Regions from separate parts of the Microbacterium profundi genome, predicted to be linked through region 1. Evidence: predicted binding sites of a transcription regulator. Region 1 holds the regulator's gene; the other holds the start of a gene.
The links. The regulator HrcA, encoded in region 1, represses chaperone genes, less so after heat shock. The targets are predictions, from matches to a motif close to TTNGCACTCGNNNNNNNCGAGTGCNAA.

Region 1 (4,420 bases):
GCGTGCCGGCCGAGAACTCATGGCGGCTCGGCAGCGGCGAGGATCGTTTCCGATCCGCCGGTGAGGCTCTGCTGTCGTGGACGGCGCAGCGAGCGGCCGGACTCAGCATCGAGGATGTGCGCCCCGCTGCCGGTCCTGCCTATTCCGGCGTCAGCTTCGACGCGGACGGCAACCCGATCGCGCCGAGTACGCGTGAGGTCGAACAGCGCTTCGACGCCGACGGCGTTCCGTTCGTCGGACCGGGGATGACTCTGCACCTGCGCGGACGTGTGGCAGGCATGCGTGCTGACGCCGAGCTTCGCGTGATCTCGGTCACCGAAGAGCGCCGCAGGATCGGCTTCGTGCTCGGGACCGTCGGCGGGTCCGTCGTCAGCGGCGAAGAGCTCTTCGAGATCGAGTGGCGCGACGACGACGAGGTCTGGTTCACCGTGCGAGCGTTCGACGCGCCGAACGCCCTGCTGTATCGGATGTTCCGCACGCTCGTGAAACGCCGCCGCAAAGAGCTCTTCGCGCGCTATCTCCGGGCGATCTCGCCGCTCTACGCGACGCCGCTGTGATTCGTGAAGCCGATGGCGCGCACCTGATGGCCGGCCTCTGATGGGCGGCCCCCTGCCGCTGGGTGATCCGGCGCCCTCGGACGGCCGCCTTCCCTCCGCCCTTCCCATCGACGCCGCGACGCCGTTCTCGGCGTACCTGCACGTACCGTTCTGCCGCGTGCGCTGCGGCTACTGCGATTTCAACACCTACACATCGGGCGAACTGCGGGGTGCGCGCCAGGATGAGTACGCTGACACGCTCTCCGCGGAGATCTCGCTCGCACACCGCGTGCTCTCCGAGGCCGGTGCGCTGCGCCCGATGGACACCGTGTTCTTCGGCGGAGGGACGCCGACGCTGCTCCCGCCTGGCGATCTGGCGCGGATGCTGGGCGCCGCCGTCGATGCGTTCGGCATGACAGAGGGTGCCGAGGTCACCGTCGAGGCGAACCCCGACACAGTGACGCCCGAGGTCGCGCGAACGCTCGCGGATGCCGGGGTCACGAGGCTGTCGGTCGGGATGCAGTCGGCCGTGCCGCACGTTCTCGCAGCGCTCGATCGCACGCACCAGCCGGAGAACGTGCGAACAGCAGTCGAGGCGGCCAAGGATGCCGGACTCGCCGTCAGCGTCGATCTCATCTACGGCGCCCCGGGCGAGACGCTCGGAGACTGGGAGGCGTCTCTGGATGCGGCGCTCGCGCTGGAGTCGGACCACATCTCGGCGTACGCGCTGATCATCGAGGACGGCACGAAGCTCGCACGTCAGATCCGCCGCGGAGAGGTGCCCAGACCGGACGATGACCTGCAGGCCGACATGTACGAACTCGCCGATCAGCGACTCGCCGCCGCTGGGTTCGACTGGTACGAACTGAGCAACTGGGCGCGCAGCGACGAGCAGCGCTCGCGTCACAACCTGGCGTACTGGCGGGGGAGCGACTGGTGGGGGTTCGGTCCTGGGGCGCACAGTCACGTCGCGGGTCTTCGCTGGTGGAACGTGAAGCATCCCGCCGCGTACGCGCAACGGCTCGCGGCATCCGAATCGCCCGCCGCAGGCACGGAGCGACCCGACGCCAAGGCGCACCTTCTGGAGCGCGTGCTGTTGGAGAGCAGGCTGGCGGAGGGCCTCGCGATCGCCGACATCCCGGAGGCCAATCGCGATCGGGTCGCCGGACTCATCGCCGACGGCCTGATCGACGGCGCCGCAGCGCTGCGCGGGCGCGTGCGTCTGACGCTGCGCGGGCGGCTGCTCGCCGATGCCGTCGTGCGTGACCTCACCGGGTGAGCACGACTCCTCATGCCCGAGGTGCCTCGCCGGCTCTCAGCCCGAGCGGGGTAGAATTGGCACTCCTAGTATTCGAGTGCCAGACGGGAAGGGGGCGACGTGGTCAGTGAACGAGGTCTGCAGGTTCTTCGAGCCATCGTGCAGGACTACGTCGAATCGCATGAGCCCGTCGGCAGCAAGTCCATCGTCGACCGGCATTCCTTCGGCGTCTCGGCGGCGACGATCCGCAACGACATGGCGCAGCTCGAGGACGAAGAGCTGATCACTGCGCCGCACACCTCGTCCGGCCGTGTCCCCACCGACAAGGGCTATCGTGTCTTCGTCAACCACCTCGCGCAGCTGCGCCCGCTCTCGACGGCGCAGCGCAGCGCGATCGAGTCCTTCCTCACAGACCCTGCCGATCTCGACGATCTGATGGCTCGCACGGTGCGGGTGCTGACGCAGCTCACCGGTCAGGTCGCACTCGCGCAGTATCCGTCGTTCGCACGCGCGAACCTCACGCATATCGAACTGGTCGCGCTCGCCCCCAACCGCCTGCTCGTGGTTCTCGTGACGGACGCGGGCGGCGTGTCGCAGCGCATCGCCGGATTGCCGATCGATCTGGACGATGCGGATGTCGCGGTGCTGCGCGCGAGGCTGTCCGCGTTGCTCACCGGACAGTCCGTGCGTGAGGCATCCGAGCGCGTGCAGATGCTCATCGGGGCACAGGAGAGCGCACGAACGGATGCGGCGGTGCGAGTACTGGGCGGCATCATCGGCGAAGAGCTGGCGGAGTTCCGTCAGGAGCGACTGGTGATGGCAGGAGCGGCGACTCTGGCCCGGCGCGAGCAGGACTTCCGCGGCAGCATCCATCCCCTTCTCGCCGCGATCGAGGAGCAGGTGACACTTCTGCGCCTGATGAGCGAGATGGTGACCGACGAGCACGGCCTCGCCGCGAGCATCGGCGCGGAGAACGAGCCCTTCGGCCTGCCGGAGGCGTCGATCGTGGCGAGCAATTACCTCACGCATGGCGGCACGGCGCGCGTCGGCGTCATGGGGCCGACGCGAATGGACTATCCGAGCAATCTTGCGGCGGCGCGGGCTGTGGCCCGCTATCTGTCGCGCATGCTCGATGAAGACGAGTCGAGCCGCTGAGGCGGATCGCTCCCACAGTTTGCACATGCAGAAAGGTGATTGTGGCGGACCACTATGAGGTTCTCGGAGTGTCGCGTGACGCGACGACGGACGAGATCAAGAAGGCGTATCGGAAGCTCGCTCGACAGCTGCACCCGGATGTGAATCCTGGGGACGACGCGGCAGAGCGCTTCAAGAGCGTGACCCACGCCTACGACGTGCTCAGCGATGACGATTCGCGTCGCCGGTACGACATGGGCGGCGGAGACGGCGCCAGCAGCGGGGACTTCGGCGGGTTCGGAGGTTTCGGCGACATCTTCGAGACGTTCTTCGGAGCCGCGCAGGGCGGTGGCCGAGGCGGCCGTCCGCGTTCACGTCGCGAACGCGGGCAGGACGCGCTTGTGCGCGTCACGCTCGACCTCGGCGACGTCGTCTTCGGCGCGCACCGTGACATCGAGGTCGATACCGCCGTGCTCTGCGAGACCTGCCAGGGCTCGTGCACGCAGGCGGGCACGTCGCCGGTGACCTGCGACATCTGCGGCGGCTCTGGGCACGTGCAGCGTCAGGTGCGCAGTCTGCTCGGCAATGTCGTGACGTCTCAGCCGTGCGGCACCTGCGAGGGCTACGGCACGACGATCCCGCACCCGTGCGGCACGTGCGCAGGCCAGGGCCGCGTGCGCTCTCGTCGCACCGTCTCCCTCGACATCCCCTCTGGTGTCGAGACCGGGCTGCGCCTGCAGCTTCCGGGCTCGGGTGAGGTCGGCAAGGCCGGCGGCCCGAACGGTGATCTGTACGTCGAGGTCACGGTCTCTCCGCACGCGTCGTTCAGTCGCGACGGCGATGACCTGCTCGCGACGCTCGAGGTGTCGATGTCTGATGCGATCCTCGGCACCGAGACCGCGATCGACGCTCTGGACGGCAAGGTCGACCTCGAGATCCGCCCCGGCGTGCAGTCGGGAGATGTGCTCACGATCAAGGGCCGCGGCATCACGCCGCTGCGCGGCACGCAGCGCGGCGACCTTCGGGTGGGTGTGCAGGTGGTGACTCCGACGAAGCTCGATTCGTCGCAGCGTTCGCTCATCGAGGACTTCGCGAAGAAGCAGAAGGCACCGGGTCCACAGCTCGCGCAGTTCCAGCAGGGACTGTTCTCGAAGCTGCGTGACAGGTTCAGGCACTGAACTTCCGCCACTGATCTGGAGGCCCTATGGCGCTGCACTTCCTCGTGGAGGACTCGGGCTCGGCGAGCACCGGAGACATCGTGTCGCTGACCGGTGCCGAGGCGAAGCATGCCGCGGTCGTACGCCGGCTGCGGGTCGGCGAATCGGTGACGATCGGCGATGGCACCGGCATATGGCTGGACGGCGAGGTGACGGATGTCTCCGCGTCGCGCGTGGATGTTCGCATCGCCGGGCGTGCGGCGATCGAGGCACCGGCGAAACGGCTGGTTCTCGTGCAGGCTCTCGCCAAGGGCGACCGCGACGAGCTCGCGGTG
Region 2 (4,420 bases), on a different contig from region 1:
GTCGTCGGGAAGCTCAGCGCCTGCGCGCGTGCCCTTCGATCCCTCGAGGCTGACACCGAGGTCCGGCCAGTCCTTCAGGTTGCCGTCGACGAGGTACAGCGCGCCAGTGTCGACGCCCGCGTTGCCGAGCAGCGGTGCGATCGTGGCGAACTGGTCGTACGACACGATGGCGACAGCATCCGGGTTCGCCGCGGCGACCGTCTGCACCTGGGCGTTGAACTGTCCGTCACCCTGGTTGTACGAGGCTTCGGCGACGACCTCGCCACCTGTGCCCTCGAACGTGGACTTGATCGCCTCGAACAGGCCCGTGCCGTACGGGTCGTTCTGGTAGATGATGCCGAGCGTCTTGTGCCCGTCCTCGGCGATCTGGTTGCCGAGCACCTCGCCCTGCAGGTTGTCGCTGGGAGCCGTGCGGAAGTACAGCGGGTTGATGCCGGTGAAGTCCGCCGAGGTGTTCGACGGCGAGACCGTGAGGATGCCGGATCCGGCGTTGCCGTCGAGGATCAGCTTCGTCACGCTCGAGGATGCCGCTCCCACCATCGCGGTGATGCCGGCGCTCTGCAGGTTCGTGATCGAGGTCTCGTACGCCTTGTTGTCGAGGTCGCCCTCGTCAGCGGCGGTGAGCTCGACCTGGATACCGGCTGCTGCGTCGTTGATCTCGGACACGGCGAGCTGCACACCGGCCTCCATCGGCGCTCCGAGGAAGGACAGCGACCCAGTGGACGGCAGCAGCGAGCCCAACTGGAGCGTCAGGTCGACCTCGGCCGGACGATCTCCGCCGCCGGTGTCTTCGGTCGCCTCTGGCGCGGGCGTGCTGCAGCCCGTGATCACAAGCGCCGATGCGCCGACCAGCGCGATGCCGGCAAGCCACTTCGTACGCGTCTGCGTGCGGTTCATAATGCTCCTTTGCAACGACGGACATGGCAATACATGCCCGGATGATCCCACCTTATGGTGGGCGCGAGCGTGCTGGGTATCGGTGCGCTAACGATCTTGTTTCGCCTTGAATACGGGCGTCAGGCGACGGGAGCCACCCGCGTGCGCCGACCGCGCCGACCGGCGCGCAGCAGGTCGATGACGAACACGCCGACCGCGATCCACACGATCACGAATCCGATCCATCGCTCGGGCGGCATCGGCTCGTGAAGCAGCAGCACTCCGGTGAGGAACTGCATGATCGGGGTGATGAACTGGATCATCCCGATCACCGTGAGGTTGATGCGGCGGGCGCCGGAGGCGAACAGCAGCAGAGGCACAGCGGTCGCGATGCCGGCGAACAGCATGAGCACGGTGTGCCACGTGCTCACCGTGCCGAACGTGATGCCGGTGGTCTGCGCGACGATGATCAGCTGCACCACGGCGATCGGCAGCAGCCAGAACGACTCGAGCGTGAGCCCGCTCACGGCATCCACCGCCGGTCCGATCTTCTTCTTGATCAATCCATAGGTGCCGAAGGATGCTGTCAGCGACAGCGCGATCCACGGGAACGAGCCGTACGCGACGATGATGACGACGACCGCGACGACGGCGACCCCGATCGCGACCCACTGCAGGCGACGGATGCGCTCGCGCAGCACGAAGACACCGAGCAGCACGGTGGTGATCGGGTTGATGAAGTAGCCCAGCGCCGTCTCGACGACGTGCCCGCTCAGGGTTCCGATCAGGAACACCTGCCAGTTGACGTAGATGAGCACTCCGGCGAGCGCCGTCCACGCGAGCAGTCTGGGCTGCCGGATGATCGCCATGATGCGCCGCCAGCCCCGCGCGACCGTGAGCAGCAGCAGGCAGAACACGAGCGAGAAGACCACGCGCGCCGCGACGACCTCCCACGGCCCGGTCGGCACGAGCAGCAGGAAGTACAGCGGCAGCAGCCCCCAGATCAGGTAGGCGGCCACCGAGTACGCGGCTCCTGCTGCGCGGGTGCGGGGCGATGCTTCGAGGCTCACTGCTCCACCCTAGGACCGGCAAGGATGCGAAAAGGCCCGGATGCCGAAGCATCCGGGCCTTCTACGCTGTTGTCGAGTCGCTCAGCGAACGACGACTGCGAGAACGTCGCGAGCCGAGAGCACCAGGTACTCGTCGGCGCCGAACTTGATCTCGGTGCCGCCGTACTTGCTGTACAGGACGCGGTCGCCGACGGACACGTCGAGCGGAACGCGGTTGCCGTTGTCGTCGATGCGGCCGGGGCCGACAGCCACGACCTCGCCCTCCTGGGGCTTCTCCTTGGCGGTGTCGGGGATGACCAGTCCACTAGCGGTGGTCTGCTCTGCCTCGACCTGCTGGATGACGATGCGGTCCTCGAGCGGCTTGATGGAAACCGACACGGTCTACCTCTTCTTTCTTGACGCTGACACGAAAGACTTGTTCGCACTCTCAACCCGAGAGTGCTAATCACAAGTGTAGGGCGTCGGCTGGCACTCATGCAATGCGAGTGCCAGTTTCGGATGCGTAGTCTGAAGTGATGGACATGTCCGAGCTCACCGCGCTGCTCACCCCCGAGGGCCTTCGGCTGCTCGATGAGGTGGGCCCGATCGCTTCCGCTGGAGAGGTCGCCGGTGCCGTCTCGAGGCTGCGTGCGGCAGGGCACTCCCCCGATCTCGTGTCCGCTGTCGTGGGTCAGGCCCACCTGCGCACGAAGGCAGTACCGAAGTTCGGCGGCTTCGCCGAGCGGATGCTGTTCACCAGAGCCGGCCTCGAGCAGGCGACGCGTCTGGGGGTGGCGGCACGGCACGCGGGGCGCATGCGCCGCGCCGGAATCACACGCGTGGCTGACCTTGGCTGCGGCATCGGCGGAGACTCGCTCGCCTTCGCAGGTGCCGGGCTCAGCGTGGTGGCAGTGGATGCCGATGAGGTCACCGCCGCGATCGCCGCCTACAACCTGGCCCCCTTCGGCGAGCGCGGGTCGTTGAGCGAGCGCAGCGAGACGAAACAGGTTGAGCGACCGCAGGGAGTCGAAGCCACTGTGACGGTGCAGCACGGCACGGCCGAGGACTTCGTGAGCGCCAACTTCCCGAGCGCTAACTTCGGAGAAGTGCACGATCTTCGGACCAATTCAGCAGATTCCTCCGAAGATGCTGCACTTCTCCGAGATTCGCGCACGGCGGTCTGGCTCGACCCAGCCCGGCGCACGACCGGTCACAGCGAGACGCGGCGGGTCACGGCATCCGACTACTCCCCCTCACTCGACTGGGCGTTCGACCTCGCAGAACGGATGCCGGTCGGCATCAAGCTCGGCCCCGGTCACGATCGCGACAGCCTGCCCGCGGATGTCGAGGCGCAGTGGGTCAGCGCCGACGGCAGCGTGGTCGAACTCGTGCTGTGGTCTCGTGAGCTCGCGCGCGACGGCGTGCGGCGTGCGGCGCTCGTGATCCGCGGTGACGAGTCTCACGAGCTCACGGCAGGGGCGGATGCCGAAGATGCCGAAGTTCGCGAGCTCGGTGCCTTCCTGCACGAGCCGGACGGCGCCGTCATCCGTGCGCGCTTGATCGGTGACGTCGCGCGCAGCATCGATGCCGGGATGCTGGACGAGAAGATCGCCTATCTCACCGGGGATGCCGCGTTGACGAGCCCCTTCGTGCAGTCGTTCCGGGTGCGCGAGGTGATGGCGGCCAATCCCAAGGCGATCAACACGGTACTCAGGGCCGCCGACATCGGCACGATCGAGATCAAGAAGCGCGGCATGGACATCGACCCGGCGGCGTTCCGGAAGAAGCTGAGCCTGAAGGGCTCGCAGACCGCCACGCTGATCCTCACTCGCGTCGGAGATCGGCGGATGGCGATCCTCGCCGATCGGGTGTGAGACTCAGCCGGGGGTCTCGCCCGTCTCGCCGTCGCTCACGAGGTCGTCGAACATCGGATCGTCGAACGTGAACTCGATCGGATCCCCGGTCTCGGGATCGAGCTCACCGACCGTGGCGCCCGTGGTGCGGATGATCGTGAGTTGAGGACCGCGCATCTTCGTTTGCTGCACGAAGTACTCCCGCGGCACGCCGTCGATGCTCGCGATGAGCGTGATGTCGGACTCGGCATCAGGGGCGCACGCCTCGAGGGGTCCTCCGTCGGCTGAGACGATGATGCAGACTCCGGCGCTCGTCCAGTTGCTCCACACGACCGTGTCGCCGTCATATCCGAGGATTCCGAGAGCGCTGCCTTCGTAGCCTTCCGCTTCGAGCTCGCGCAACTGCGCGAGCTCGGCATCGTTGTACTGCGACTCCCATCCGGACGAGGTCTGATCCCAGACCTGGATGACGGGCACCAATTCACCCGTCGGCGACATCATCATCGCCGCCATCAGCTGCTGTCCGGCTTTCTCCTCGCCCTCCGGTACTGTCGCGGTCGCATTGGGCCAGGCCGATTCGTCCAGCTGCTCAGACGGTATGCAGCCGTTCTTGTTCATCTCGTCAGGGCCGGTGATGATCAC

Region 2: the regulator HrcA is predicted to act here: its motif matches at 2,412-2,438, upstream of groES (co-chaperone GroES).

Annotation. Positions count from the first base shown of each region.
Region 1 is NZ_JPSY01000003.1:374,602-379,021, reverse strand. It holds gene JF52_RS0114560 (DUF1990 family protein) at 1-557, shown strand, start outside; gene hemW (radical SAM family heme chaperone HemW) at 598-1,815, shown strand; gene hrcA (heat-inducible transcriptional repressor HrcA) at 1,915-2,949, shown strand; gene dnaJ (molecular chaperone DnaJ) at 2,991-4,106, shown strand; gene JF52_RS0114540 (16S rRNA (uracil(1498)-N(3))-methyltransferase) at 4,133-4,420, shown strand, end outside.
Region 2 is NZ_JPSY01000001.1:644,076-648,495, forward strand. It holds gene JF52_RS0102975 (ABC transporter substrate-binding protein) at 1-897, opposite strand, end outside; gene rarD (EamA family transporter RarD) at 1,017-1,946, opposite strand; gene groES (co-chaperone GroES) at 2,028-2,324, opposite strand; gene JF52_RS17150 (class I SAM-dependent methyltransferase) at 2,462-3,799, shown strand; gene JF52_RS0102995 (hypothetical protein) at 3,803-4,420, opposite strand, start outside.